4 regions of the Streptomyces sp. SP18BB07 genome follow, and region 1 is predicted to be linked to each of the others. Evidence: riboswitches for the same ligand, from Rfam matches in the RefSeq annotation. Region 1 holds a riboswitch; each other region holds the start of a gene.

Region 1 (7,344 bases):
CTGATCCACCAGCCGGCGGTGGCCGACCGGATCGAGGGGCAGGCCAGCGATCTGGCCATCCAGGCCGAGGAGCTGACGCGCAACCGCCGGAGGCTGGAGGAGATGCTCGTCCGGCACACCGGCCAGAGCCCGGAGCGGATCAGCGCGGACATCGAGCGGGACACGTTCCTCGACGCGGAGGCGGCGGTCGAGTACGGCCTGGCCGATCGGGTGATTCCGGGCCGCAGGACCTCGGGCACGCTCCCCGGCGCGAGGTGAGCCGCGGATGCTCCCACCCGAACTCCCGCCGTTGCCCGCGCTCACCCGCGCCGAGGCCGAGCTGATCGACCGTTACCTGGATGTGGTCGATCTGCTCGGCCGGATCAATCCGGCCCGGCCGGGTGACACATATCGCGGGTTGCGCGCGGCGCAGGCGCTCGTCGCCAAGGCGGCCGCCCTGCGCGATGCGCTCGAACTGATGCACAGGCGCGGGGAGAACGAAGTCCACGCCCCGACGCTCGCGCGCGCCCTTCGGGTCCTGGACGGCGAGCGACGGGCGGGCCGGGTGGCGCTGCCGCCGGAGCCGGAGGACTCACCCGCCTGAACGCGCCTGAACCGATCCCGGGTCGCTCGCCGTACTACTGACGGGGCGTCCGGTCCAGGTTTCGTGCCGTCCGGACGGCCTACTGCGATCGACCCATCGGCCCATACGTCGTGAGGACCTGTGAAGTTGCGCAACATGCCTGGTACCGGGCCGGAATATGTCATTCCGGTGCTGGTGCGGACCTCCTCGACCGGCTGGACACAACCGCTGAAAATGGTCTGTCCACCCGAACGGGCGAGTGGTGAGTAAGACCACAAATCCCCGGTTCCGTTGGGATTTTCGGACTTCTGTGCGCCAAGATCCCTTCCTGACGACAAGCCCCCGCCACAGCGGCGGGGCGATCCGGGTGGACGCCGAGTCCTGCCGCCGCCCGGATGACCGGTCGACAGAAGTGCATCGGCAGGAGTGGAGGACCCAAGCACGACGGGTCGCCGGAACGGTCACGCCATGACCGCGCCGAGCAGCCCTTGGGGTGAAGCCGCGTCAGCGGCCGGGCAACTTCGCCAGCCCGAATCCGACAGGTCATCCTTCACAGGCGGCTGACGAAGGGTTGCGCATGACTGCGCTGAATCGTGTCCCGTCGCTGTTGACCCGGGCCGGCACGGCCTCGGCTCTGACCATCGCCGCTGTCAGCGGCAGCATCGTGGTCCCGGGCGCCGCATCCGGCGCCGAGGCCGCCACGGTGGCGTCGAAGGCACTCAAGGTCGCGGCTTCCAAGAAGGGCTCCCCTTACAAGTACGGCGCCGTGGGCCCGAGCAGGTTCGACTGCTCAGGGCTGACGCTCTACTCGTTCAAGAAGGCGGGCAAGAAGCTGCCCCGTACTGCTCAGCAGCAGTACAACAAGACGAAGCACATCTCCGCGAGCAGCCGCAAGCTCGGAGACCTCGTCTTCTTCCACTCGGGCTCGAACGTCTACCACGTCGGTATCTACGCGGGGAAGGGAAAGATCTGGCACTCGCCGAAGACGGGTGACGTCGTCCGGCTGCAGAAGCTGTGGACGAAGAACGTCTGGTACGGCCGGGTCCGCTGACCCACCGTCGGGGGCGGCGGAGCTCTCCGCCGCCCCCGACGGGCGTGCGACCGGCGGTTTTGGATACCCGTTCGACCATGGCCGACGAACGCACCCGTCCCGCACGCAACGAGACCCCCCTCGAACGCGCCGACCGCAATTTCTCCGAACTGCTCCAGGAGTTGCGCGTCACCCAGACCGGGGTGCAGATCCTCTTCGCGTTCCTGTTGACGTTGGCCTTCACCCCGCGCTTCCCGGACCTGGACTCCTTCCAGCGCGCCACCTACGTCGTCACCCTGCTGCTCGCGGTCCTCGCGGCGACGCTCTTCACCGCCCCGGCCGCCCTGCACCGCTCGCTCTTCCAGCAGAACGCCAAGCCCCTCATCGTCCAGGTGTCGTCCCGGCTGGCCACCGCGGGCCTGATCGTGCTGATGCCGGCCTTCACCGGCTCCGTCCTGCTCGTCGTGGACGTGACGCTCGGCCGGAAGGCCGGGATGGCCGCCGGGGCCGGCACCTTCCTCGTCTGCCTGCTCCTGTGGGCCGCGCTCCCGAAACTGGTGGTCCGCTTCTCCGACCACGCCGACTCGTCGGCACGGTCGGCCACGGACGAGGGCCCCGTCAGGGTTCCTGCGGACCGCCCGCGCTGACCGGCCGCACCGGGACCGTCCACGGCAGTTCGATCGCCACCGTTTTTCCGCCCTCCCGTGTGGGTCTGACGCTGAGCCTGCCGCCGCACTCGGCGGTCAGCCAGCGGATGATGACCATGCCCCGGCCGTTGTCCTGCTGGACGGCGGCCGGCAGCCGTTTCGGGAAGCGTGGATGGCTGTCGGTGACGCCGATGCGCAGGCGCTCGTCCCGGTCGAGGGCGAGGTCCACGGTGAAGGTGGGCGACTGACCGAGGGTGTGCTGGACGGCGTTGGTGGCGAGTTCGGACACGATCAGGCGCACGGTGTCGGCGACGTCGGTGTCGCCCGGCAGGCCCCATTCGGCGAGCACGCCGGCGACGTAGTTCCGGGCCGTGGACACCGAGGCGGGATCGCTCGGCAGAGTGACGGATGCTTCCAGGTGATCTGCCATGGCGAGGCGTCCCTTTCCCACGGGACCGGTGTCCGACAGGGAGCGGATGGTTCGACTACGGTCCCGGACTGGTGCTTCGCGCCAGACTGCCACTACCTGGGCTGTCACGGGTGGCGATCCACCAAGATATGCATATATCTGTCGCTCGAAGCGGTGAACTATCCGACGGCCGACCGTATTTGGGTGAGGGTTTCGTCCATCCTCTGTCGTCACCCCGACTTCGCGCGCCGGGCGGAAGGAGAATCCCATGCAGTACGGTCCGGCGGTGCGCCGCCGCAAGCTCGGTGCCGAGTTGCGTGTCCTGCGCACCCGTTCCGCGCTCACCAGTATCGAGGCGGCCCATCGGGTGGGCTGGCACCAGTCCAAGGTGAGCCGGATCGAGACGGGCGCCAGCGGCGTGAAGCCCGCGGACGTGCGCAAGCTGCTGGACGCGTACGGGGTCGCCGACACCGAGTTACGGGAGCTGCTTTTGGCGCTCGCGGGCTCCGAGGACGGTGGCGGGCGGCACAACTGGTGGCACGCCTACCGGGGCGTACTGCCGCCGACGTACCGGGACTTCATCAGCCTGGAGTCGCAGGCCGGGGGGATGCGGACGCTGGAGACCTCGGTGGTGCCGGGTCTGCTGCAGATCCCCGAGTACGCGCGGGCGGTGACCCGGGCCGCGGTGGAGGGGCTGGAAGACGACAAACTCGACGCGCTCGTGGAAGTGCGGCTGGCGCGGCAGGAGGTGCTGCGCGGGAACCCGCCGCTGAAGCTGAGTGCCGTGCTCGACGAGGGCGTTCTGCGACGTGAGGTGGGCGGTCCCGAGATCATGGCCCGGCAGCTGGGCCGGCTGGTCGAGGCGGCCCGGCTTCCCCAGGTGCGACTGCAGGTGCTGCCGTTCACTGCCGGGGCGCACATCGGCGTCACGGGCCCTTTCGTAATTTTCTCATTTAGGAGCACTTCCGATCTGGACGTGGTTGTTCTCGACCACTTGACGAGTAGCCTCTACCTCGAACGGAAAGAAGACCTCAAGGCGTATGTCGAGGCCTTCAACGCCCTTCAGATCCACGCCCTTTCGCCCGAGGACTCGTTGGATTACATCGCCGGGCTAGCCGCCGGCGCGTAAGGAGGCACCATGTCCGCACTGCCTCGGAACGTACCCACCAGTACCGCACTACGCGGAGTGCGATGGCTGCGCAGCAGTCGCAGCACGGGAATGAACAACTGCGTGGAGACGGCCCGTCCCGCGTCCGGCCGCTGGGCCGGTCTGGTGGCCGTACGCGATTCGAAGAACACGGCGGGGCCCGCCCTGCTGTTCGACCCCGACGCCTGGGAGGGATTCATCACCACGCTGCGGTGACCACCACCGACGGCGTTCGCACTTCCGCTTACGGCGACGCACGGCCCTGACGCCGACTCACGGTCGCGTATCGCCGATGATCCCCACAGCCCGGTCGATCTGCCCCCGTGTGAGATCCGCGCGGGCGGTCAGCCTCAGCCGGGACACGCCGTCCGGCACGGACGGGGGGCGGAAACAGCCGACGGCGAGACCCGCCGCACGGCAGTCGGCCGCCCACCTCACCGCCTGATCCGGCGACGGCGCCCGTACGGAGACCACGGCGGCGTCGGGCCGCACCGCTTCATGGCCCGACGCCGTCAGCCGTGTGTGCAGTTCCCGCGCCACCTCACGGGCGCGTGCGGCGCGCTCCGGCTCACGGCGCAGCAGCCGGAGCGCGGCGAGCGCCGCGCCGGTCGCCGCCGGGGCGAGGCCCGTGTCGAAGATGAACGTCCGGGCCGCGTTGACCAGGTGGTCGATGACCTTGGCCGGGCCGAGCACGGCACCCCCCTGGCTGCCCAGCGACTTCGACAGCGTGACCGTCACGACGACGTCGGGGTCGCCCGCGAGCCCCGCCGCGTGGGGCGCGCCCCGGCCGCCGTCGCCGAGGACCCCGAGCCCGTGCGCGTCGTCCACCACGAGCCCGGCGCCGAACTCGCGGCAGGCGGCCGCGAGGGAGGCCAGCGGGGCGGCGTCGCCGTCCACCGAGAACACCGTGTCGGAGACGGCTACAGCGGGCACCCCGCCGCCCGCGGCCAACGCCTTGCGGACCGCCTCCGGGTCGGCGTGCGCCACGACCTGGGTGGTGCCCCGAGCCAGACGGCAGCCGTCGATGAGGGAGGCGTGGTTGCCCGCGTCCGAGACGATCAGGGAGCCGTGCGGGGCGAGCGCGGTGACGGCGGCGAGGTTGGCCGCGTAGCCGGAGGAGAAGACGAGGGCGGCCTCGAAGCCGCAGAAGTCGGCGAGTTCCCGCTCCAGTTCGGCGTGGAGTTCGGTGGTGCCGGTGACGAGCCGGGAGCCGGTGGCGCCGCCGCCCCATCGGCGCGCGGCCTCGGCGGCGCCCTCGGTGATCTCGGGGTGCCGGGCCAGACCCAGGTAGTCGTTGCTCGCTAGGTCGAGGAGCGGGGAGTCGGCGGGCCGGGGGCGCAGGGTCCGTACCAGCCCGGCCCGGCGGCGCGCGGAGGCCTGCTCGTCGATCCAGCCGAACGCCATGGGTCCTCCGGGGTGGTGTGGGCAGCCCGCGGCGCCGCGCCGTCCTGGACGGCACGGCGAGGGCTTTTGTAGGCAGTGCACAGACACTAACGGCCGGACCAGCCGCCCACGATGTGGCAATACCCACACGTCGATCGCACTCTGTTGTCCGAACCATCCTTGGCCGGGAGCGGTCCCGTAGGACAGGATCGGCTCTCATGGACCTGCTGAACACGCTGGTGGACAAGGGGCTCCGGCGCGAGCCGCTGAGCCGTGCCGAGGCGCTCGCCGTCCTCGGCACCTCCGACGACGAGCTGTTGGACGTGGTGGCCGCGGCCGGGAAGGTGCGCCGGCACTGGTTCGGGCGCCGGGTGAAACTGAACTATCTGGTCAACCTCAAGTCCGGCCTCTGCCCCGAGGACTGCTCCTACTGCTCCCAGCGGCTCGGCTCGACCGCCGGCATCCTCAAGTACACCTGGCTCAAGCCCCACGAGGCGTCGGAGGCCGCCGCGGCCGGGCTCGCCGGGGGCGCCAAGCGGGTCTGTCTGGTGGCCTCCGGGCGCGGTCCGACCGACCGGGACGTCGAGCGGGTCTCGGACACCATCAAGGCAATCAAGGACGAGAACGAGGGCGTGGAGGTGTGCGCCTGCCTCGGTCTGCTCTCCGACGGCCAGGCGGAGCGACTGCGCGAGGCCGGCGCGGACGCCTACAACCACAACCTGAACACGTCCGAGGCGACGTACGGCGAGATCACGACGACGCACACGTACGCCGACCGGGTGGACACGGTCAACAAGGCGCATGCGGCCGGTCTGTCCGCCTGCTCGGGTCTGATCGCGGGCATGGGCGAGAGCGACGAGGACCTCGTCGACGTCGTCTTCTCGCTGCGCGAACTGGACCCTGACTCCGTTCCGGTGAACTTCCTCATCCCCTTCGAGGGCACCCCGCTGGCCAAGGAGTGGAACCTCACCCCGCAGCGCTGTCTGCGGATCCTGGCGATGGTGCGGTTCGTCTGCCCGGACGCCGAGGTGCGGATCGCGGGCGGCCGGGAGGTCCATCTGCGCACGATGCAGCCGCTCGCCCTGCACCTGGCCAACTCGATCTTCCTCGGCGACTACCTCACCAGTGAGGGTCAGGCGGGCAAGGCCGACCTGGAGATGATCGCGGACGCCGGGTTCGAGGTCGAGGGCGCCGACCAGGTGACGCTCCCGGAGCACCGGGCGACCGTGACCGCCGGTGGGGGCTGCGGGTCCGGGGAGAGCGCGGGGTGCGGATCGCACGCGGGGGGCGGCTGCGGGTCGCACGAGAGCGAAGGCGCGGGCGCGGGTTGTGGGTCGCACGCGGGGGGTGGGGTGTGCGGTTCCGCCGCACCGGCCCCGGCCGCCGCGACTCCGACCGGCGAGGCCCGTACGGATCTGGTGGCCGTACGCCGCCGGGGCGCCGGTACCGACCTCGCGCCCAATGCCTGAGCTGAACGGTCCGGGCGTGCCCGAACTGAGCGTGCCCGAGCTGGTGGAGCTCGACCGGCGGCATGTATGGCATCCGTACGGGCCCATGCCGGGCCGGCAGGAACCGCTCGTCGTGGAGTCGGCGAGCGGGGTCCGGCTGAAGCTCGCCGACGGTTCGGGCGAGCTGGTCGACGGCATGTCGTCGTGGTGGTCGGCGATCCACGGCTACAACCACCCCGTCCTGAACGAGACGGCGCGCGAGCAGCTCGGCCGGATGAGCCACGTCATGTTCGGCGGGCTCACCCATGAGCCCGCCGTGCGGCTGGCGAAGCACCTTGTCGACATGTCGCCCGAGGGTCTGGAGCATGTGTTCCTCGCCGACTCGGGATCGGTGTCCGTCGAGGTCGCGGTCAAGATGTGCCTGCAGTACTGGCGTTCGCTGGGCCGCCCCGGCAAGCAGCGCCTGCTGACCTGGCGCGGCGGCTACCACGGCGACACCTGGCAGCCGATGTCGGTGTGCGACCCCGAGGGCGGGATGCACGAGCTGTGGCAGGGCGTCCTGCCCCGGCAGGTGTTCGTGGACGCGCCGCCGGTCGAGTACGAGGAGTCGTACGCGGAGGCGCTGCGCTCGACGATCGAGCGGCACGCGGACGAGTTGGCGGCCGTGATCGTGGAGCCCGTGGTCCAGGGGGCTGGTGGGATGCGCTTCCACTCCCCC
Region 2 (7,344 bases), on a different contig from region 1:
CCCCGTCGCCACGGGCATCCCACATGCCGCACACAGCGATCGACTATCGAACAACCTTCGAACGCCAGGCCAAAGTCGTACCCACAGACCGCCGAAAGACGCTCGAATGCCCGTTTCCTGCGCGGGTGAAACCCGTTGAAGATTGTCGCGCCCGCATACCGCCGGGTACAGTCACCGCACTGCTCTGCCAGCCCCTGTCGTCGAGGCGAAAGAGAAGTTGGTGAACGATCGTCACCCGTCGGGGACCGCAACACCCCCGGCTCCGGCTTCTGAAGCCGACCCGGCGCACTACGCGTCGTACGGCCACCAGGAAGCCGGCTACGGCGACTTCACCACGTACGCCGATTACCCCGCCACCGGTTTTGAAACCGGCTCCCACGCGAACACCGCGAACGCCACGGGCACCTTCGCGGTCGACCCCCTCTTCGGCGACATGCCGGGCCACGACAGCGGCACCGGCTCCTACGACGCCACTCAGTGGTCGACGGGCAGCCACCAGACGCTGAACTACGACCCGTACGCCGCGCAGCACCAGGCCGCGTACGACACGGGCAGCTACGAGACCACGTCCTGGTCGTCCGGTTACGAGCACCTCTCCCAGGTTCCGACGCAGTCGACGAGCCCCGACGCGAGCGGCCAGTGGGACGCGAGCGGTTGGCTGCGGCCCGAACAGTCCGACGACGCGGACCAGTTGGGGCAGGCCGACCAGACCCAGCAGTGGATCGGCACCCAGCACTTCGACACGGGCGCCTTCGACGCCACCCAGTGGAACGGCGACGGCACACCCGTCGGCGACGAGCACGGCGGCAGCACGTCCGAGTCGTACGAACACTCCGGCAGCGCCCCCGATGCGTACGACGAGCACGACCACCCGAAGACCGTCATGGTGGACCTCTCGGCAGAGGCCACGGATTTCCACCAGCAGGCGACCGCCACCTTCGAGCACATCGCCCCGTACGACCAGGACGAACACCTGTCGACGGACGGCGAGTTCGAGACCGACGGCACGGACCGCGCGGTGCTCCTCGACGGCGAGGAGGAGGTCACCACGTCGACAACCCGCAGCGCGGGCCCCGGCCGGGCGGCCACCCGCGCGGCATCGCGGTCGCGCCGGAAGCCTCCGGCCAAACGTTCCGCCCTGCTGACCGTGGCCGTTCCGTCGGCCTGTGTCATGGGGGTCGCCGGAATCGCGGCGGCCTCGGTCGGTGCCACGTCGGACGACACGGAGACGACGGCGTCGATCAAGTCGGACGCCACCGCGGTGAAACCGTCCACCGCCAACAACCAGCTCGACACCCAGCTGGAGAGCCTCTCCGCCGAGGCCGACGACTTCGCCGACCGGGCCAGCCGGACGCAGGAGCGCATCGACCTCAAGGCCCAGCAGGAGCTGGAGCAGAAGAAGGCCGCCGCCGAGGCAGCCCGCAAGGAGCGACTGCGGCCGAAGTTCGCGCTGCCGGTCGCCAAGCACGGGCTCAGCGCGTACTACGGGCAGTCCGGTGTCAACTGGATGTCCCTGCACACCGGCATCGACTTCCCCGTCTCGTACGGCACCCCGGTGATGGCCGCGACCGACGGCACCGTGCGCACCCAGTGGAACAGCGCCTACGGCAACATGGTCATCGTGACCGCCAAGGACGGCACCGAGACCTGGTACTGCCACCTCTCCACGTACAAGGTCGCCTCCGGTACGACCGTCAAGGCCGGCGACACCATCGCCTACTCGGGCAACTCGGGCAACTCGACCGGCCCGCACCTGCACTTCGAGGTCCACCCGGTGGGCGGCTCCGCCATCGACCCGCTCCCGTGGCTACGCAGCCACGGACTGGACCCGACGTAACAGTCACCTCTCGCGGGCGCCCCCGGCGGGCGCAGCACACAGACACGAGAACCGGGCCCCTGCCGAGCAGGGGCCCGCGTCGTGTGCGCGGCGCGGGGCCGGCCGCTACAGCTTCTCCACCGGCGCGTATCGCAGTAGCAGGCGCTTCGGCTTGGTGTCGCCGAAGTCGATCGTCGCCTCCGCGTTCGCTCCGGAGCCCCCGACGCCGACGACCGTGCCGAGGCCGAACTGGTCGTGGGTGACACGGTCGCCCACGGCGAGGGAGACCACCGGCTTCTCGTCGCCGCGGCGGGTCGCGAAACCGGACGCGCCGCGGGCCGAGGAACGGGAGCGGGAGGACGACAGCGACGCCGCGATTCCGGCCGCCGGCCCCGAGGACACCGGCGCGGAGGCGCCCGTGCGCTTCCACTGCAGATGGGAGGCCGGGATCTCCTCCAGGAACCGGGACGGCGGGTTGTACGAGGGCTGGCCCCAGGCGCTGCGGAGGGTGGACCGGGTGAGGTAGAGCCGTTCGCGTGCGCGGGTGATGCCGACGTACGCGAGGCGGCGCTCCTCCTCCAGCTCCTTGGTCTGGCCGAGGGCGCGCATGTGCGGGAAGACGCCGTCCTCCATGCCGGTGAGGAAGACCACCGGGAACTCCAGGCCCTTGGCGGTGTGGAGGGTCATGAGCGTGATGACGCCCGAGCCGTCCTCCTCCTCGTCGGGGATCTGGTCGGAGTCGGCGACCAGCGCCACCCGCTCCAGGAAGTCGGAGAGCCCGGCCGAGGTCGTACCCGCCGCCTCGGCCTCGCCCTCTCCGGCCCCGGCCTCCTGCTCGAACTCCAGGGCGACCGCGGCGAGTTCCTGGAGGTTCTCGATACGCGTCTCGTCCTGGGGGTCGGTAGAGGCCTGCAACTCGGCCAGATAGCCCGTGCGTTCGAGGACGGCTTCCAGAACGGTGGCCGGTCCGGCGCCGGACTCGACGACGGTCCGCAGGTCCTCCATCAGCGTGTTGAACCGCTTGACCGCGTTGGTCGACCGGGCCGCCATGCCGTACGCCTCGTCCACCCTCTTCAGCGCCTGCGGGAAACTGATCTTCTCGCGCTGGGAGAGGGCGTCGATCATCGCCTCGGCACGGTCGCCGATGCCGCGCTTGGGCACGTTGAGGATACGGCGCAGCGGGACGGAGTCCTCCGGGTTGGCCAGGACCCGCAGATACGCGAGGACGTCCCTGACCTCCTTGCGCTCGTAGAAGCGGACGCCGCCGACGACCTTGTAGGGCAGGCCGACGCGGATGAACACCTCTTCGAAGACGCGGGACTGGGCATTCGTCCGGTAGAAGACGGCGACGTCGCCGGCCTTCGCGTCGCCCGCGTCCGTCAGGCGGTCTATCTCGTCGGCGACGAACTGGGCCTCGTCGTGCTCGGTGTCGGCGACATAGCCGGTGATCTGGGCGCCCGCGCCGGCGTTGGTCCACAGGTTCTTCGGGCGGCGGGACTCGTTGCGCTCGATGACCGCGTTGGCCGCGCTCAGGATGGTCTGCGTGGAGCGGTAGTTCTGCTCCAGCAGGATCGTGGTCGCGTCCGGGTAGTCCTCCTCGAACTGGAGGATGTTGCGGATGGTCGCACCGCGGAAGGCGTAGATCGACTGGTCCGCGTCACCCACGACGCAGAGCTCGGCCGGGGGGACGTCCCACTCGTTGGGCGGGACGTCGACCGGGTGCTCGGAGGTGCCGACCAACTCTCTGACCAGGGCGTACTGGGCGTGGTTGGTGTCCTGGTACTCATCGACGAGGACATGGCGGAAGCGACGGCGGTAGTGCTCGGCGACGTCCGGGAAAGCGCGCAGCAGATTGACCGTCGTCATGATCAGGTCGTCGAAGTCCAGCGCGTTCGCCTCGCGGAGGCGGGACTGGTAGAGCGCGTAGGCCTGCGCGAGGGTCTTCTCGAAGCCGTCGGCGGCCTGGGCGGCGAAGTCCTCCTCGTCGATCAGCTCGTTCTTCAGGTTCGAGATCTTGGCGCTGAAGGACTTGGGCGGGAAGCGCTTCGGGTCGAGGTCCAGATCACGGCAGACGAGCGCCATCAGCCGCTTGCTGTCGGCGGCGTCGTAGATCGAGAACGAGGACGTGAAGCCGAGCTTCTTCGACTCGCGGCGCAGGATCCGGACGCACGCGCTGTGGAAGGTCATGACCCACATCGCGTTCGCGCGCGGGCCGACGAGCTGCTCGACGCGCTCCTTCATCTCACCGGCGGCCTTGTTGGTGAAGGTGATCGCGAGGATCTGCCCCGGGTGGACCTGCCGCTCGCCGAGCAGGTGGGCGATGCGGTGGGTGAGCACCCGGGTCTTGCCGGAGCCCGCGCCGGCGACGATGAGCAGGGGGGATCCGGCGTGCACCACGGCCGCGCGCTGGTTCTCGTTCAGCCCGTCCAGGAGGGCCGCCGCGTCGATGGCCGGGCGGGGGGCGCCGCCTCTGTAGTACTCGTCCCGGTCCGGTGGCACGTCGAACTTCCCGCCGAACAGATCGTCCGGAAGCGGCTCCGGCACGTGATCGTCCTCGGGCGGCGGCGGGGGCTCCTCCGCGTGGCCGCGGGGGGCCTGGAGGTCCGCCAGGAAGCTGTCGTCAAAGAGGCTGCTCATCGCTCTCCGAGTCTAGGCGCCCCCACTGACAGCGAGGGGCCGCCCCGGGAAGTCCACACCCACCACCCACCGCGTCCACCTCACGACGGTGAGCGATCGAGCGTACCGCCTGTCGCGCGGAAGAGGCTAAGGTCACGAAAACGTATCGGGCATATCGAACATCAACCTTCACACGGGCCACACGAGTTGGCTAGCTTCTTCTTTAGGTCGTACGACACAACCGGCGAACGTCGCCGGGCCGCACGGCCTCCGCCGAGTCCGGTACGCCTCTCCCGGCGCCGGAACCGGGGACCCACCGACCTCTGGGGTGAATCGACCCGACCGCCGCTCGCGGCAAGGGTCGTAGGGCAAACCTTCCGAAGCTTGCGCCCGAACCCGACAGCTAACTCGGTAGGCGGACAACGGAAGGAGACGCCGCACCATGGCGCCGCACCGCAAGCCGCGTCCGACCGGCCGGACGCGCGCGGGCATACGCACCCCCGCTCTCGCCACGGCCGCCCTGACCTCCGTGGCCCTGCTCTCCCAGACGGCCACCGCCGCGCCCTCCGCCGACGACAGGCCGAGCCTGGAGGAGGTCGAGAAGAAGGTCGACGACCTCTACCGCCAGGCCGGGTCGGCGACCGAGAACTACAACGCGGCCAAGGAGCGGACGACCAAGCAGAAGAAGAAGGTCGACACCCTCCTCGACGACGTCGCCCAGCGCACGGAGAAGCTCAACGAGGCGCGGGAGGAACTGGGTTCGTTCGCGGCGGCCCAGTACCGCACCGGCGCAGCCGCTCCCGACCAGGCCTCGCTGCTCCTGGCGGACAACCCGCAGGACTACTTCGACCAGAACCAGCTGATGGACCGGTTGACGGACCGTCAGAAGGTAGCCGTCGACGCGTACGTCACCGAGCAGGCCGACGCGGCGGAGCAGCGCCGGACGGCGAGCGACAGCCTCGAAAAGCTCACCGAGTCGCAGAACGCCCTCAAGACCAGCAAGGCCAAGGTCCAGGCGAAGCTCGCCGAGGCCCGCGAACTGCTCTCCACCCTCACCGCCCAGGAGAAGGCCCGGCTCGCCGCGATCGAACAGCGCGAGCAGGAGGAGGCCGACCGCAAGGCGGAGGAGCTCGCGCGGCAGCAGGCGGCGCAGGCGAGCCAGGAGACCCCGACCGCCCAGGAGACCCAGGAGGCCCCGGGAGGGACCGCCGGCGGCACGGAGACGTCGCCGGGCACCACCGGGACCACCGCCCCGGTCGAGGACTCCACCTACGCGGCGAAGGCCACCAAGGCCCTGGCCTTCGCCCGAGCGCAGATCGGCAAGCCGTACGTCTGGGGTGCCACCGGCCCCGGCTCCTACGACTGCTCCGGCCTCACCCAGGCCGCCTGGAAGGCCGCCGGCGTCGACCTCCCGCGCACCACCTACGACCAGGTCGAGGCGGGCACCACCGTCCCCCTCGCCGACGCCAAGCCGGGTGACCTCGTCTTCTTCTACGACAACATCGGCCACGTCGGCCTCTACATCGGCAACGGCATGATGATCCACGCCCCCAAGCCAGGCACATACGTCCGCGAGGAGTCGGTCTTCTACGACGGCGAGTCCTCGATCCACAGCGTGGTACGACCGGCGTGACCCCCGCCGGGCCCGTCCGACGGGCTCGGCGCAGCGGCTCGCCTCAGGTCCAGAGCACCGCGATGAAGACGTTCGCGGTGGTCAGCGCGCCCACCAGGGCGAAGAGCGGCTTCTCCACCGTCTCCTCGTCGCGCTTCACGTAGACCAGGCCGAGGATCACGATCAGCAGGGCGAGCTTGATGCCGATCTTGATGTTGTTGACGGGCTGGTCGTCGGCCTGGTTGAGGCCGACGAGGAGGACGCCGGTGACGAGCATGGTGAGCGCGCCGTGCAGCATGGCGGGGACGAAGCGGGCCGCGCCCTGGCCCATGGCCTTCAGCTGGGTGAGGAATCCGCCCAGGAGGGAGGCGATGCCGATGATGTGGAGGCCGACGAGGATGTGGATGAGTACGTCCATGCGCGGAGCCTAATGAGGGGTCCGCAGCCGGTCGGGCACCGGGGGCGGACGCTGCGGGAACCCGCGATCGGCACTTCTCGATGATCTTGCATATATGCGCTCCATAGCACCGCCCCTCCCCCACCCGGTCCGAAATCACCGCATCGGTCATCGCACAGCGTGAAGTCGTCGGCTCCAGACCAGGATCTCGGTCACATACGGTCACCTCGTTATCGGTGCGCGCCACTTCCGTACAACGCGTTACCGAGCCATCACAGCCAGGTTTAGCGTCCTCCCTCAGGTGACCGGCTCCCCACCGCCGCCCGGGCCAGGGGCGGCAGTCGGCCACCACCGCCGAGAAAGGTCCGGCGGCGTCCCGCTCCCCCTGTGCGGGCCGCCGCCGGACGCGTAACCGCTCCCCCCAAGCGGTCCGTACGGACAGACGATGTTCGTACTGCGGACGGCGGTCGTACGGAGAGGACGTGGACTCCACGTGGCAGCGCACCGCAAGCCCAGACAGCGCTCGATCGGCGGCCATACGGCCCGCACGGCCGCGACGATCGCCCTCGCGGGCGCGGCGACCGCGACCGGTTTCGACGGCACCGGGCACGCCGATCCCCAGCTCACACCGGAGCAGGTGAAGGCGAAGGTGGCCAAGCTGTACCAAGAGGCCGAGGTCGCCACGGAGAAGTACAACGGTGCGAAGGAGAAGGCCGACAAGGCGCAGGAGAACCTGGAAGAGCTGCGCGATCAGGCCGCCCGCCGCACCGAACGGCTCAACTCGGCCCGGGACGAACTCGGTTCGCTGGCCGCGGCGCAGTACCGGGACGGCGGAATCGCCCCCTCCTGGCAGCTCGCCCTCTCCGCCGATCCCGACCAGTACCTGGACGGCGCGGCCCTCGC
Region 3 (7,344 bases), on a different contig from region 1:
TCTCCTTCATCACGCCGTTCGCCTCCAGCGTGCCGATCGCGGAGGCCGCGCGCGGGCACGTCAGGTAGTACGTCGTGGGGAAGGGTGTCCCGTCCGGCAGGCGCGGCGCCGTCTCGACGACGTCCGGCTGTCCGCAGGGGCAGCGGTGCGCGATGGCGCGCAGGCCGCGCGGCGGACGGCCGAGCTGCTGCTGGAAGGCCTCGACGTCGGCGTCGGTGGGCTCGGTGCGCGGGGTGGGCGGCGGAGGGATCTGCATACCTGCTACTCAAGTCCTCGGTGTGGCTCATCGGTTGACGGTCACGAAGGTGGCCGTTCAGCTGTCGGCGGCGTCGGCCTTGTCGACCCCGTCCCAGACATTGGTGTACCAGGGGCGGTCGGCCGCCCCCTGCGTCGTACGGGACTGCTTCGCCGCGTCCGGGTCGATCATCGTGTAACCGGTCTCGCCCGGCATCACATAGTGCAGCCGCTCTCGGATGCGCTGCTCTGCGTACGCGTCGTCCTGCCAGCGCGCCTTGAGGTCGCGCAACTCCTCGACGCGCTCGCGCGCCTCCTCGCGCTGCCGCTGCATGTCGGCGATCTCGGCGCGCTGGGAGACGTACTGCCTTATGGGATAGGCGAGCGCCACGATCATCGAGCAGAGGACGAGGGCGAGCAGCGCCGCCCGGCCGGTCAGCCGGGAGCGGCGGACCTGGCGCTTGGCCTGGGAACGGTAGACCCGGGCGGCCGTCTGCTCACCGAGCACCTTCAGCCGGGTCGCGGTGGAGAAACGGTCCCGGTCCCGGTCCTTCACGGCCATGTCCCGCGTCCCCTTCCGCTGCTGCCTTCTCCCGCGCATGCGCGTACGTCCCCGCACACGGTACGGGACCGGTACGGGGACGTACGTACGACTGGCTCGGGCTTGACCCTCAACGGGTCAGCCGGCGGCTCAGCCCTTGAAGCGCGGGAACGCGCTGCGGCCGGCGTAGACCGCGGCGTCGTCGAGGATCTCCTCGATGCGCAGCAGCTGGTTGTACTTGGCGACGCGGTCCGAGCGGGCCGGGGCGCCGGTCTTGATCTGACCGCAGTTCACGGCGACGGCGAGGTCGGCGATGGTGACGTCCTCGGTCTCGCCGGAGCGGTGGGACATCATGCACTTGAAGCCGTTGCGCTGGGCCAGCTCGACGGCGTCCAGGGTCTCGGTCAGCGAACCGATCTGGTTCACCTTGACGAGCAGGGCGTTGGCGGAGCCCTCCTCGATGCCGCGGGCGAGACGCTCGGGGTTGGTGACGAAGAGGTCGTCGCCGACGATCTGGACCTTGTCGCCCAGCTTCTCGGTGATGGTCTTCCAGCCGGCCCAGTCGTCCTCGAACAGCGGGTCCTCGATGGAGACGAGCGGGTACGACGCGACGAGGTCGGCGTAGTACTCCGTCATCTCGGCGGCGGAGCGCTCCTTGCCCTCGAAGGTGTAGACGCCGTCCTTGTAGAACTCGGAGGCGGCGACGTCCAGCGCGAGGGCGATCTGCTCGCCGGGGGTGTAACCGGCCTCCTTGATGGCCTCGAGGATGAGGTCGAGGGCGGCGCGGTTGGACTCCAGGTTCGGGGCGAAGCCGCCCTCGTCGCCGAGGCCGGTGGACAGGCCCTTGGTCTTCAGCACCTTCTTGAGGGTGTGGTAGACCTCGGCACCCCAGCGCAGCGCCTCGGAGAAGGACTCCGCGCCGATGGGGGCGATCATGAACTCCTGGATGTCCACGTTGGAGTCGGCGTGCGAGCCGCCGTTCAGGATGTTCATCATCGGAACGGGCAGCAGGTGCGCGTTCGGGCCGCCCAGGTAGCGGAAGAGCGGCAGGTCGCTGGCCTCGGAGGCGGCGTGGGCGACGGCGAGGGAGACGCCGAGGATGGCGTTGGCGCCGAGCGAGCCCTTGTTGTCGGTGGCGTCCAGGTCGAACATCGCCTGGTCGATCAGGCGCTGCTCGGTGGCGTCGTAGCCGACGAGCTCCGGGCCGATCTGCTCGATCACGGCGAGGACGGCCTTCTCGACGCCCTTGCCGAGGTAGCGGTTGGGGTCGCCGTCACGGAGCTCGATGGCCTCGAAGGCACCGGTGGAGGCGCCGGACGGAACGGCGGCACGACCCGTGCTGCCGTCGTCGAGGCCGACCTCGACCTCGACGGTGGGGTTGCCTCGCGAGTCGAGGATTTCCCGGGCTACGACGACGTCGATGGACGGCACGAGCATCTCCTTCATGGGATGTGACGCGGAAGTGCGGGGCCCGCGGGCCTTGCGACTAGAGCCTAACCGCCCCGGGCTCGTCGGCAGCCGACCGACCGTCCCGTGGACAGAGAGACCGTACCTATTGTTCCAGCTCGGAACAAAGGGGGGTGGGCCGGAAAGTGAACAGAAGGAAGGGGCGGGCATGAAAAAGCCCCGCCCCGGTGCGTACGGGGGAATGCGCACCGGGGCGGGGAGCCCGTGGGGACGGGGGGACGGCCCTCACGGGGTCTTCACTATGGAGGACACGGATGTGAGCGGGCTGTGGTTCAGCTGGGGAGCGGCCGGATTCTTCGGCCCAGCCTGACCCGTCCCCACGGCTGTGACGGGTCAGCTCAGGTGGAGCTGCTGACCCGGGTAGATGAAGTCGGCGTCGTCGATGATGTCCTTGTTCAGCTCGAAGAGCTTCTCCCAGCCACCCTTGACGTTCTTCTTCGCGGCGATGGCGCTGAGGGTGTCGCCGGTGACGACCTTGTACTCGCCGTCGCCCTTCTTGACCTTCTTGCCGGTCGGGGTCTCGACGGTGGCGCGCTCGGAGGAGCGGGAGGCGCGGGTGTCCTCGGTGCTCTTCTTGGTGCTCTCCTGCGTGCTCTGCTGCGAGGAGCCGGAGTTCGAGGAGCCGGAGGAGGCGGCGGCGCCGTTGTACGCGGCGCCGGACAGGCCCTTGCCGCAGACCGGCCAGGCACCCTTGCCCTGGCCCGCGAGGACCTTCTCGGCGATCTCGATCTGCTGCGCCTTGGTGGCCTGGTCGGCGGTGGAGGCGTACTTCGTGCCGCCGTACCCGGCCCAGGTGGAAGCCGAGAACTGCAGACCGCCGTAGTAGCCGTTGCCGGTGTTGATGGACCAGTTGCCGCCGGACTCGCACTGGGCGACGGCGTCCCACTCGGAGGCGGTGGCGGCGGAGGCGCTGCCGGCGGCCATCAGCGGAGCGGCGACCGCCGCGGCGCCGGTGACACCGGCGACGGCGATGGCGCGAGCGGCCTTGGACGGACGACGGTGCTTGCCCTTGCTGGAAAACAGCATGGAGAGATCCCCTCACCGACGCCTGCGAGGTGAGCTGTCGGGTTCGGGCCGGTTGAGTTGCCCGGCCGCGCTCGTGCGCCTCTCGGCTCACTTCGCGCGGCTTCACCCCGAGCCGGTTCCGGACGTGCGCCCCCGAAGGGCCGCAACCACCGGACCCGGCACTTACCTTGGGTCCCCCGCTCCTGCCTACGGCGCTTGACGCGACGACTGTTCCTTGCGGCCGTTGGCAGGATTCGGCGTACCGACCGCAGGGGCCCGCTGTGGCGAGCGGTCACGACCGTAAACACGTGATTGCCCGGATTTCAAAGACGATCAGGGGGTCTGTGATTCATCTCCCACCTAGATCAAAACGGGCATTCAGGGGCGAACAGTGACCCGAACTGTCGCTACTTTTCGCCCGTTTCGGCACCGACTTCGAGGGTCTGACCGGGAAGGATAAGGTCCGGGTCAGTTCCGACCGTGCCCTCGTTCTCGGAGTAGAGCGTGCGCCACCCGCCGTCCAGGTCGAGCGAGTTCGCGATCCGCGTCAGACTGTCGCCCGCGCGGACGGTGTAGGCGCCGTCCACACCCTCGCGCGCCGCGTCGCCGCCACGGGAGGCGTGACGGCCGGAGGGGGTGGAGTCGGCGCGGGAGTCGTCGGCCGCGTCCGCGTCGGCCTCCGTGCCCGCGGCGGCGCTCTCGTCGGCGCTGGCGCCGCGGTGACGACCGGTGCCGGTCTCGCTCTCGCCGTCCGAAGAGTCGTCGCTCTGCGATGAATTGTCCGACTTGGGTGACTTCGTGGCCTCGGGGCTCGCGGACCCGTCCGAGTCACTCGAGTCGCCCGAGTCGGCATCGGACCCCGAGCCGGTCTTGGCTTTGGTGGACCCGTCGAAGACATCGGAGGTCGAGTCGCCGGGCGCGCCGGAGTCGCCCGAGTCGCCGGACTTGGCCGAGTCGGCCCCGCCGGTCGAAGTGGAGGAATCCGACGAACCGGATGAATCGGATGAGCTGGACGAGTCTGACGAGCCGGATGAACTGCCCGCCTTCGTCGAGTCGTCCGCGACGCCCGTGTCCACGTCGGCGGAACCGGAGTCACCGCCGAGGTTGTGGAGCAGGCCGCAGGTGGACCAGACGCCGACGCCCTGGTCGGCGAGCACCTTCTCGGCGACGGCTATCTGCTGCGAACGGCTGGCCTGGTCGGCGGTCGTGGCGTAGTCGAGGCCGCCGTACTTCTCCCAGTTCGCCTGGGTGAGCTGGAGGCCGCCGTAGCGCCCGTTCCCGGTGTCCGCGCTCCAGGAGCCACCGCTCTCGCACTCCGCCACCTGGTCCCAGGTGGTTCCGCTGGCCGCGCTCGCGCCGGTGGCGCCGAGCAGGGGGATCGCGATGGCCGAGCCTGTCACTCCGGCCGCGACGAGGAGGGCGGGTGCCTGACGGGGGCGACGGTGACGACCGTTCCCGGAGAGCATGCGGTTGCCTTTCACACGACAGCAGTGACCGGTGTGAAGGATGTAATGACCCCTTCGCACTGACGTGTGAACGTAGTCGTAGACGATCGTTTATAACAAGTCGATGCAGCACAGATCACGTCATCATCTCGGCCGTGAACCATCAGGCTGCCGCATGACAGTTCACACCGCGTCGCGCTCCCGACTGCCCCCTACGACAGGACGGTCACGGGTCGCATCTCCCGCTGTCGGCTACGCCGGTGACGGGACGGGCATGGTGACGAATGCCCACGCCGAGCGTGCGCGGTTGCGCACGTTGACCCCGGCGACGACATCGGCAGGCCCAGCGAGGCCGCACCGACGACAACGGAAGTGATCCCGGTCGGGCCGGTTGGCCCGCTCGGTGTGGCCGCAGCGCGGACAACGCTGCGATGTGTAGGCCGCATCCACCTCCAGGAATGGCACCCCGGCCCGGCGGGCCTTGTATGCGAGATGCTGCCCGAGCTGGTGGAAAGGCCAGGAGGAGAGCCTGTCCCGCTGGTCGCCTCGTGGCCGTACCCGCTCGCGAATGCCGCCGAGTGCTTCGACAGCGATGCCGCGACCAGTGCGTTGGGCGACGGACACGATCTCCTTACTGATCCGATGGTTCACGTGAGTGGTATGGCGCTTCTCCTTCTGCCTGCGGCAAGCCAGGCGCCGCCGGGCCGATCGGGTGTTCTTCTGCTGCAACTCAGCGCGCTTGCATGCCTGCCAACGTCGATAGCGAGTCAAGCCGCGCCCTTGATGGTTGGCGCCGTCGGAGGTAGTGGCCAGGTTCACGATGCCCCGATCCACCCCGATCCAGTCGGCTGGCTCGTAAACGTCCGGCTCGGAAATCTCGCAGGTAGCGATGAGGAACCACTTGCCACCCCGCTGGACCAGGTCGCTCTCACCCTTGCGATGCGCCATGAGCATCTTGAGCTGGTCGGGCAAGCAGGCGAAACGGATGCCCTTCATCCGCCCATTCACCGTCCAGATGGACACCGTGCGTGCGTCGCACTGCCAGGACAGGCAGCGGTCGTCGAACGGCTGCGCCGCCTCCGGCCGGAAGACGATCGGGGCGCCGATCGCCTTGAGGTACCGCTTCGAGGCGGACGGCCCCAAATTGCCAGCCCTCAGATTGGCTTTCAGAGTCGCGTAGGCGTCGACCACCTTCTTCACCACCCGCACCACCGGCTGTGCGGACAACCCGAAGGTCGCCTTCAGATCCGCATACACGTCCTTCTGTAGACCGTTACGGTCCGTCAAGTCCTTGGCAAAGGCAACGGTAGAGGCATAGGTGGCAGCCCGGTTGCAGGCACTCAGGGTCACGTCCAGCGCCGACGCCTGCTCGGGCGTCGGCAGCAGCTTCACCTGCACCACCAGCTTCATGGCATCGGACCGTAGTGCGACAGCCGCACATACGGCCGCCACTCGACTCACGGCCACCATGACGGGCGAACCTCAGGACAATCGTTCGTTTTCCCTGCTTCTTCTGGCCAGCCCTCCTGAAACCGAATCAGGTGAACTCCACTGGCAATGTGCGCAGTCCGCGCATGATGAGCCCGCCGCGCCACCTCAGGTCGGCCGGATCCACCGCGAGTCGGAGATCCGGGAGGCGGGTGAGCAGCGTCGCCAGCGCGGTCTGGCCTTCGAGGCGGGCGAGAGGGGCGCCGAGACAGTAGTGGATGCCGTGGCCGTAGCCGAGGTGTTGGTTGTCACGCCGGGAGAGGTCGAGGGTGTCGGGGTTCTCGAACCGGGCGGGGTCGCGGTCGGCGGCCGCGAGGACGACGAGGACGGGGTCGCCCTGGGCGATGTCCTGTCCGCCGACGGTGAGGGGGCGGGTCGCGAAGCGCCAGGTGGCCAGCTCGACGGGGCCGTCGTAGCGCAGGAGTTCCTCGACGCCGGTTTCGAGCAGCGCGGTCTCCCCTGCTGCGAGGGAGGTCTGGAGGCGGGTGCGCTGGTCGGGGTGGGTGAGCAGGGCGTAGGTGCCGTTCCCGATGAGGTTGACGGTCGTCTCGAAGCCGGCGAAGAGCAGGATGAACGCCATGGCCGCGGCCTCGTTCTCGGTGAGGTGCTCGCCGTGGTCGGAGGCGCGGATGAGGCCGGAGATGAGGTCCTCGCCGGGGGCGGGGTGCTCGGTGAGGCCTTCGCGCTTCCTGTGGATGAGGTCGGCGAGGTAGCCGCGCATCTTCTTGACCGACCGCGCGACGCCGCCCCTCGGGCCGCCGCCGTGGCGGATCATCATGCCCGCCCAGTCCCGGAAGTCGTCCTGGTCCTCGCGGGGGACGCCGAGGAGGTCGCAGATCGCGTAGATGGGGAGGGGGAAGGCGAAGTCGTGGATGAGGTCGGCCTCGCCCGTCTCCGCGAAGCGGTCGATGAGCTGATCGGTCAACTCCTGCACCCGGGGGGCGAATTCGGCGACCCGGCGGGGTGTGAACGCCTTCGAGACGAGACGGCGCAGCCGCGTGTGGTCCGGTGGATCGATGTTGAGCAGATGGGTCATCAGCTCGGCCTTGCGCTCGCCGGGGATGCCGGTCTTCCCCTTGGCGTGGGCGGGCTCGTCGTGATGCGCGGGGTTCTTCGACAGGCGCGCGTCGGCGAGGGCCTGCTTGGCATCGGCGTAGCGGGTGA
Region 4 (7,344 bases), on a different contig from region 1:
GCTCCAGCAGGAGGCCGGTCTGCCGCACCTCTACTACTCCGTGCTCTCCGCCCTCTCCGAGGCGCCCGAGCGCCGGATGAGGATGACCGAGCTCGCCGAGCGTCTGAAGATCACACGCAGCCGGCTGACGTACGTCGTGACCAGGCTGGAGAAGGACGGCGTGGTTCGGCGCGAGGAGTGCCAGTGGGACAAGCGCGGCAGTGTCGCCGTGCTGACCGACGAGGGCATGGCCCTGCTGGAGCGCACGGCGCCCGGGCATGTCGAGACGGTTCGCCGGGCCGTCTTCGACCATCTCAGTCCCGAGCAGATCGGCCAGTTCGAGGAGATCTGCGCGGCCATCGCGACGGCGATCCAGGGCGGGGGCCCCCGGACGCCCCCCGGCTCGGACGACCTCCCGTGGCGCCGCCGCGCGTGTTCGTCGACCCAGCAGGACGAGCGGGACCGCGCGTGACGGGAATGTGACGTATCCCCAATCCGGTTGCTTGAAATTTGAAGCACGGGTTAGAGTCGCTGCGAGCGCTGTGCTTCAAAACTGAAGCACAGCGACACCTCGCACCAGGACCGGAGAACCCGCATGCCCGACTTTCCCGCTGCCACCCCGCGTGCCCGCGTCCGGGTACCGCTGCGTTTCCAGGACGGCTACGGCGTCGACGCCGAGATGGTCACCTTCCACGACCTCGTCGACGGCCGGGAGCACCTGGCGGTCGTCCTCGGCGACCCCGCCCCCGGCACGGCCCCGCTGGTGCGACTGCACTCCGAGTGCCTGACCGGCGACGTGTTCGGCTCGGCCCGCTGCGACTGCGGCCCGCAGCTGCGCGAGGCGGTGGAGCGGATCGCCGACCGGGGTGGCGTCCTCCTCTACCTCCGCCAGGAGGGCCGGGGCATCGGCCTCTACAACAAGCTCGACGCGTACGCCCTCCAGGACCAGGGCCTCGACACCTACGAGGCGAACGCGGCGCTCGGCCTGCCGGAGGACGCCCGGGACTACACGGCGGCGGCCCAGATGCTGGGCGCCCTCGGCATCGACGAGCTCGACCTGCTCTCCAACAACCCCGACAAGGCCCAGCAGCTGCGCGACCTCGGTGTGCGCGTCCGCGACCGCGTCCCCACGGGCGTCTTCACCACCGCCCACAACGTCCGCTACCTCCGCGCCAAGGTCCTCCAGACCCAGCACACCCTCCCCCTGCACGAGCTGACGGGGGCGACGGGACTGACGGGTCTCTCGGCGGGCTGAACCCCCACCTGAACCCCGCCTGAACCCCCAGCCGCACCTCCTCCGTCATTCGGTTCCCTAGCCCACTCGGCCCCGCCGACTAGCCCCGCCGCCCACCCCCGGAAACCCTGTATCCGTGGGGCAGCGAGAGGGCGCGGAGGTCATGCGGGAGCCGGGTGGGCGGCGGTTCTCGTACGCCCGTACGCTCGCCCGCCTCCTTCCCGTGCTGCTGATCGCCGTCGGCCTCTTCTACGACCACTTCACCCCGCGCGAGTTCACCGCGGTCCCCTTCTTCACCGCCGCGCCCTTGGTGACGGCCCCGCTCTTCACCCTGTTCGGCACGGTGGTCGTCGGCGTCGGGTCGGTGGCCGGCATCACCGCCGTACGCCTCCACTACGACGACGCGGGCCAGGTGGACGCGCTCACCGAGATCGCCACGGTGGCCACCGTCGCCGTGCTGGCCGTCCTCATCAACCGCCTCGTCCGCCGCAGCGACGCCCGGCTCGCCACCGCGCGGGAGATCGCCGAGGCGGCGCAGCGGGCCGTGCTGCCCGTGCCGCAGGAGCGGATCGGCGGGCTGGAGATCGCCGCGCGGTACGAGGCCGCGCAGGCCGGGGCGTCGATCGGCGGCGATCTGTACGCGGTGCAGGACTCGCCCCACGGCGTACGGCTGATCGTGGGCGACGTGCGCGGCAAGGGGCTCGGGGCGGTGTCGGCGGTGGCGGTGCTGATCGGGGCGTTCCGGGAGGCGGCCGAACAGGAGGCGACACTCGAAGCGGTGGCGCAGCGGCTGGAACGGGCGCTGGCCAGGGAGGGAACGCGGCGGGAGGCCGCGCGCCGGGACGCGGCGGTGGAGTACGAGGGGTTCGTGACGGCCGTGCTCGCGGAGTTCCCGCACGGCGCGGGCCGCGCCCGGATCGTCAACCGGGGCCACCCCTCGCCCCTGCTGCTGCACGCCGACGGCACGCTGTGCACCCTGGACGCCCAGCGGCCCGCGCTGCCGCTCGGCATGGACGACCTGGGCACCTGGCCCGACCGCGCGGAGGAGACCGGGTTCCCGGCCGGAGCCACGCTGCTCTTCTACACCGACGGCCTCTCCGAGGCGCGGGACGCGCACGGCGTCTTCTACGACCCGGCCGCGCGCCTCTCCGGCCGTACCTTCACCGCCCCGCGCGCCCTGCTGACGACCCTCGCGGAGGAGGTGCGCCGGCACACGGGCGACCGCACCACGGACGACATGGCACTCCTGGCCGTCCGCCGCCCCTGAGACGCCGGTGTCATCGCGGGCAGACGGCCGATGTCACCGAGCGTGTTCGTCCCACCGTCCTCTGTATAGGAACTGACGTCGCATCAGCCCGACTGTTACTCACCAGTCAAGGTCAACTCGCCCGTTTTCACCCCCTCATGACCCGTAAAGTCCAGCGCGAAAGCCGGAACGATCATTCGGAACAGCTTGGAATGGAGTACTCGCGTCTATTAACGTTCGATAACGCAGCGCGGTCGTCCCAGCCGTCACAAGAGACGGCTCCGTGCTCACGCGTCGAATCCCGCAAGGGAACCGGGGAACCACCACCCTGGGGTGAATCGCACGGAAACCGCCGTGGCAGTACGCACGACCGGTTTACGCGCGTAGGAGACCTTCCTGCTCCGAACCCGTCAGCTAACCCGGTAGGCGAGAAGGAAGGAAGGAGTACGCCTACGTGGCGTCGAACCGGTCCGCGACCGAAGCCCCGTTCGTGCCGACCCAACGCGACGGCGAGAGCCAGACGTTCGGCTACGGCAGCTACAACAGCGACGACGAGGGCCCCTGGCAGGAGTGGAACCCCAGCGAGGACACCCTGCGCCCCGTTCGCGGTCGGCACCGCGTCGCCAAGAAGAGCGGCGTACTCGCCCGTAACGGACTTGCCCGTAGCTCCACGGTGCTCGGCGTCGGTGTCATAGCCGCCGTCAGCGGTGCCGGGATGGCCAGCGCGCAGTCCGGCAAGGCCCCGGTCTCCATATCCATGCCCGACATGCCGAACGTCGGCTCGGTCTTCGAGGACGAGGCCGACGAGCCGGAGCCCGAGGCCTCCAGGACCCCGCTCAGCAGCGCCGGTCTGACCGCCGCCGAGACCGAACAGGGCACCGCGGACGCCGGCGAGGCGCTGCGCGCCCGCATCATGGCGCAGGCCGAGTCCCAGCAGGACGCCTTCGACAAGGCCGCCGCCGAGGCCGCGCAGACCGCCGCCGCGGACAAGGCCGCCGAGCAGGCCGCCCAGGAGAAGAAGGAAGCCGAGGCCAAGGAGGCCGCCGCCAAGAAGAAGGCGGAGGAGGAGGCCGCGGAGAAGAAGGAAGCCGAACGCCTCGCCGCCCTGGCCAAGCAGTTCGCCCTCCCCACCTCCTCGTACACCCTCACCTCCACCTTCGGTCAGGCCGGCCCGTACTGGTCCTCCGGCTACCACACCGGCCTCGACTTCGCGGCCCCCACCGGCACCCTCATCAAGGCCGTCCACAGCGGCACCATCACGCAGGCCGGCTACGAGGGCTCCTACGGCTACAAGACCGTCCTCACCCTCGATGACGGCACCGAGATCTGGTACGCCCACCAGTCCTCCATCGGCGTCAGCGTCGGCCAGAAGGTCGCCACCGGCGATGTCATCGGCCGCGTCGGCGCCACCGGCAACGTCACGGGCGCCCACCTCCACATGGAGGTCCACCCCGGCGGCTCCAGCAGCGGCATCGACCCGGCGGCCTGGCTCCGCAGCAAGGGCCTGACCCCGTAGCCCGCCGCCACCCGCACTGCACCGCGACGCCGCGTGAGCCCCCGGGCCCACGCGGCGTTCGTCCTGCCTCGGTGTCGATGGGGAATGCGGGCCTCCGGTCCGCTGGTTGACGTCGGACATGACTTCTCTTCGCAGGCTCGGCACGTCCGACATCGAGGTCTTCCCGCTCGCCCTCGGCGGCAACGTCTTCGGCTGGACGGCGGACGAGGCACAGTCCTACGCCGTCCTCGACGCCTACACGGCGGCCGGCGGCAACTTCATCGACACGGCGGACTCGTACTCGTCCTGGGTCGAGGGCAACGAGGGCGGCGAGTCCGAGCGGATCATCGGCAAGTGGGTCAGGTCCCGGGGCAACCGCGACGACGTGGTCATCGCGACCAAGGTGAGCCAGCACCCCGAGTACCAGGGCCTGACGGCGGCCAACATCAAGGCCGCCGCCGACGCGTCCCTGGCCCGCCTCGGTACGGACCACATCGACCTCTACTACACCCACTTCGACAAGCCCGAGGTCCCCGTCGAGGAGATCGTCACCGCCCTCGACGACCTGGTGAAGGCCGGCAAGGTCCGCGCGACAGCCGCCTCCAACATCACCCCGGAACGCCTGCGGGCCTCCCTGGACTTCGCGGCCGCCGAGGGCCTGGCGCGCTACGTGGCGCTCCAGCCCCACTACAACCTGGTCTCCCGGGACACCTACGAGGGCCCGCTCCAGGCCGTCGCCGCCGACTCCGGCCTCTCCGCCGTCCCGTACTTCGCCCTCGCCAAGGGCTTCCTCACGGGCAAGTACCGCCCCGGCACGACGGTCGACAGCCCCCGGGCCGAGGGAGCCGGCGCCTACCTCGACACCCCGGCCGGCCCCCGTGTCCTCGCCGCCCTCGACGACATCGCCGAGTCCCGCGGCGCCGCCCACGCCACCGTCGCCCTCGCCTGGCTGGCAGCCCAGCCGACCGTCGCGGCCCCGATCGCCTCAGCCCGCTCCCTGGACCAACTCCCCGCGCTCCTTGCCGTAGCCGACCTCACCCTCACCCCCGAGGAACTGACCCACCTGACCGAGGCCTCGTCGTAGGCCGTACGAACCCGCACCGGGCGCGGAGCGAGTGAATGCGAAGGGGCCCCACGGACGCTCGCTCGCCCGCCCGCCCCCGCCGACACGCGAAGCGCTAGTACCGATAGGGGTTGTACGCGGGATACGACGCCACCCCATAGCTCACGGGCTGCAAGTAGGCCGCCCCGAACGCCCCAGACCCGTACCCGGACCCGCCCCCGTAGCCGTACTTCGCCCCGACCTCCCGCCCCGCATACGCCATGGCCGGCCGAGCCAACTCCCGCCTACGCCACAGCTCGAACAGCAACTCCCGCTCCCGCAGCGCGAAGTCACTCCCCGCCCGCCCCCGCAACCCCCGATACCGATGGAAGGCCAGCTTCGTCGCGTACACCTCGTACTCCGCGATCGAACGGGCCCCCGCCTTCCCGAAGTGGTGCGCCGCGTACTCCCGCGCCACCCGCCGACCCCGCATCGACCCCAGGACATACGGCTCGACCGGCGTGAGCCACCCCGCCGCCGCGTACGCCGGCAACCCCTCCCGCACGGTCCGCAACTCCCGCTGCCGAGCCCAGATCACCCACCACGTCAGCAATCCGAACGCCGGCACCATGAACGCCGCGTACACCGCGAAGAACCCGTACTCCCCGAACGTCGCCGACCCGTTCCAGACCGAGTGCATCCCCATGGCGAGCAGTAACCCACCCACGGGCACCAGCACCCGCCGCCCGCGCTGCCACTCCGCGGAGAACGCCGCCACCCCGAACCCGATCCCCGTCAACACGGTGAACAGGGGATGCGCGAACGGCGACATGATCACCCGGACGAAGAACGTGGCCGCGGTGACCGACGCGAGGCCGCTCCCCCCGCTGAGCTGGTCCGTCCCGAAGGCGGTCCCCAGGTACAGGATGTTCTCGGTGAAGGCGAAGCCCGTCGCGGTGAAGCCCGCGATCACCACCCCGTCCACGACCCCGGTGAAGTCCCGTCTCCTGAACAGGAACACGAGTAGGACGGCGGCGGCCTTGGCGGTCTCCTCGACCACGGGAGCTATGACGGTGGCACCCAGGGTGTCGGCGTGCGAGGGATCGGCCGTGGCCGTCGCTATCCACCGCGTCGCGAAGCTGTTCGCCACGATGGCTATCAGCGCCGCCGCACACGCCCCCCAGGCGAACGCGAACACCTGGTTCCGCCAGGGCCCGGGCTCCACCCGGTCCAGCCACCGGAACGCCGCCATGAGCAGCGGCACGGGCAGCACCGCGAGCCCCAGCCCGACGAGAAAGCCCTCCGTGCCGGTCTGTTCCCGGACGAGCGCGAGGATGACGAGCCCGGAGACCGCGAGCAGCCCTATCAGCGCCCCGTATCTGACGCCCTTCCGCTGCCACCAGCGCGTGGGCCTGAACACATACCCACCGGTGGGGCCGCTGGGGTGCGTCGGGTAGGGGGAACTGGTGGCCATTGCATTGACCCTAACGAGGGACGGGCGCCGCCCGCGACGGCGCGTGGTACGCCCCGCCGGGCGGTGAAGGCAAGTCGTCAGGCGCCTGTGGGGGGCAGTTCGGACTGCGGCTTCTGCTTCTGCTCCTGCTTCCGCTTCGGGTTCCGCTCCTGCTCACGCTGCTGTACGCGGCGGAAGAGCAGATCGTTCACCACATGACCCTTGTCCAGTCCCTGCCCCTCGAAACGGGTCAGCGGCCGGAAGACGGGACGTGGCGAGAACCCGCCGTCGGCCCGGGTGTTCTCGAAGTCGGGGTGCGCGGTGAGCACGTCCAGCATCTGCTCTGCGTACGGCTCCCAGTCCGTCGCGCAGTGCACGATGGCCCCCGGCCTGAGCCGGGACGCGACGAGGCTGAGGAATTCCGGTTGGATGAGCCGCCGCTTGTGGTGCCGCTTCTTGGGCCAGGGGTCGGGGAAGTAGACGCGCAGCCCGTCCAGGGAGTCGGGCGGGAGCATCTCCCGCAGCAGGATGATCGCGTCGCCGTTGGCGACCCGGACGTTGGACAGACCGCTCTGGTCCGCGAGGTTCAGCAGGTTGCCCTGGCCCGGGGTGTGCACATCCACGGCGAGGACATTGGTCTCGGGGTCGGCGGCGGCCATCTGCGCGGTCGCCTCGCCCATCCCGAAGCCGATCTCCAGCACGACGGGCCGGTCGTTCCCGAACAGCTCGACGAGGTCCAGCGCCCGCCCGTCGATGTCGAGCCCCCACTTGGGCCACAGCCGCTGCAGCGCGTCCGCCTGCCCGGCCGTCACCCGGCTCCGCCGCGGCTGGAAACTCCGGATCCGCCGCTCGAAGTGCGACCCGGCGGGATCCGCCTTGGGCCCATCGGGAAACC

What was found. A riboswitch is a leader RNA that binds a small molecule or an ion and turns the genes downstream of it on or off. The one in region 1 is predicted to bind cyclic di-AMP.
Region 2: another riboswitch for cyclic di-AMP. It lies ahead of PUR53_RS07545 (C40 family peptidase); the one in region 1 lies ahead of PUR53_RS30515 (C40 family peptidase).
Region 3: another riboswitch for cyclic di-AMP. It lies ahead of PUR53_RS03960 (transglycosylase family protein); the one in region 1 lies ahead of PUR53_RS30515 (C40 family peptidase).
Region 4: another riboswitch for cyclic di-AMP. It lies ahead of PUR53_RS28230 (M23 family metallopeptidase); the one in region 1 lies ahead of PUR53_RS30515 (C40 family peptidase).

What each region holds. Positions count from the first base shown of each region.
Region 1 covers NZ_JAQYWT010000341.1:59,674-67,017, forward strand. The annotation lists gene PUR53_RS30505 (ATP-dependent Clp protease proteolytic subunit) at 1-258, shown strand, start outside; gene PUR53_RS30510 (hypothetical protein) at 266-583, shown strand; cyclic di-AMP (ydaO/yuaA leader) riboswitch at 966-1,136, shown strand; gene PUR53_RS30515 (C40 family peptidase) at 1,140-1,613, shown strand; gene PUR53_RS30520 (DUF6328 family protein) at 1,691-2,239, shown strand; gene PUR53_RS30525 (ATP-binding protein) at 2,211-2,669, opposite strand; gene PUR53_RS30530 (helix-turn-helix domain-containing protein) at 2,917-3,777, shown strand; gene PUR53_RS30535 (DUF397 domain-containing protein) at 3,787-4,011, shown strand; gene PUR53_RS30540 (8-amino-7-oxononanoate synthase) at 4,069-5,199, opposite strand; gene bioB (biotin synthase BioB) at 5,397-6,647, shown strand; gene PUR53_RS30550 (adenosylmethionine--8-amino-7-oxononanoate transaminase) at 6,664-7,344, shown strand, end outside.
Region 2 covers NZ_JAQYWT010000237.1:27,435-34,778, reverse strand. The annotation lists gene PUR53_RS07555 (M23 family metallopeptidase) at 221-1,837, shown strand; gene pcrA (DNA helicase PcrA) at 1,943-4,453, opposite strand; cyclic di-AMP (ydaO/yuaA leader) riboswitch at 4,708-4,865, shown strand; gene PUR53_RS07545 (C40 family peptidase) at 4,875-6,065, shown strand; gene PUR53_RS07540 (hypothetical protein) at 6,109-6,462, opposite strand; gene PUR53_RS07535 (C40 family peptidase) at 6,935-7,344, shown strand, end outside.
Region 3 covers NZ_JAQYWT010000215.1:94,188-101,531, reverse strand. The annotation lists gene PUR53_RS03975 (DUF501 domain-containing protein) at 1-256, opposite strand, end outside; gene PUR53_RS03970 (FtsB family cell division protein) at 314-796, opposite strand; gene eno (phosphopyruvate hydratase) at 926-2,206, opposite strand; gene PUR53_RS03960 (transglycosylase family protein) at 2,576-3,268, opposite strand; cyclic di-AMP (ydaO/yuaA leader) riboswitch at 3,273-3,472, opposite strand; gene PUR53_RS03955 (transglycosylase family protein) at 3,655-4,713, opposite strand; gene PUR53_RS03950 (RNA-guided endonuclease InsQ/TnpB family protein) at 4,945-6,102, opposite strand; gene PUR53_RS03945 (cytochrome P450 family protein) at 6,230-7,344, opposite strand, start outside.
Region 4 covers NZ_JAQYWT010000340.1:21,166-28,509, reverse strand. The annotation lists gene PUR53_RS28245 (MarR family winged helix-turn-helix transcriptional regulator) at 1-451, shown strand, start outside; gene PUR53_RS28240 (GTP cyclohydrolase II) at 575-1,234, shown strand; gene PUR53_RS28235 (PP2C family protein-serine/threonine phosphatase) at 1,377-2,480, shown strand; cyclic di-AMP (ydaO/yuaA leader) riboswitch at 2,742-2,903, shown strand; gene PUR53_RS28230 (M23 family metallopeptidase) at 2,914-3,975, shown strand; gene PUR53_RS28225 (aldo/keto reductase) at 4,094-5,038, shown strand; gene PUR53_RS28220 (PrsW family intramembrane metalloprotease) at 5,133-6,470, opposite strand; gene trmB (tRNA (guanosine(46)-N7)-methyltransferase TrmB) at 6,548-7,344, opposite strand, start outside.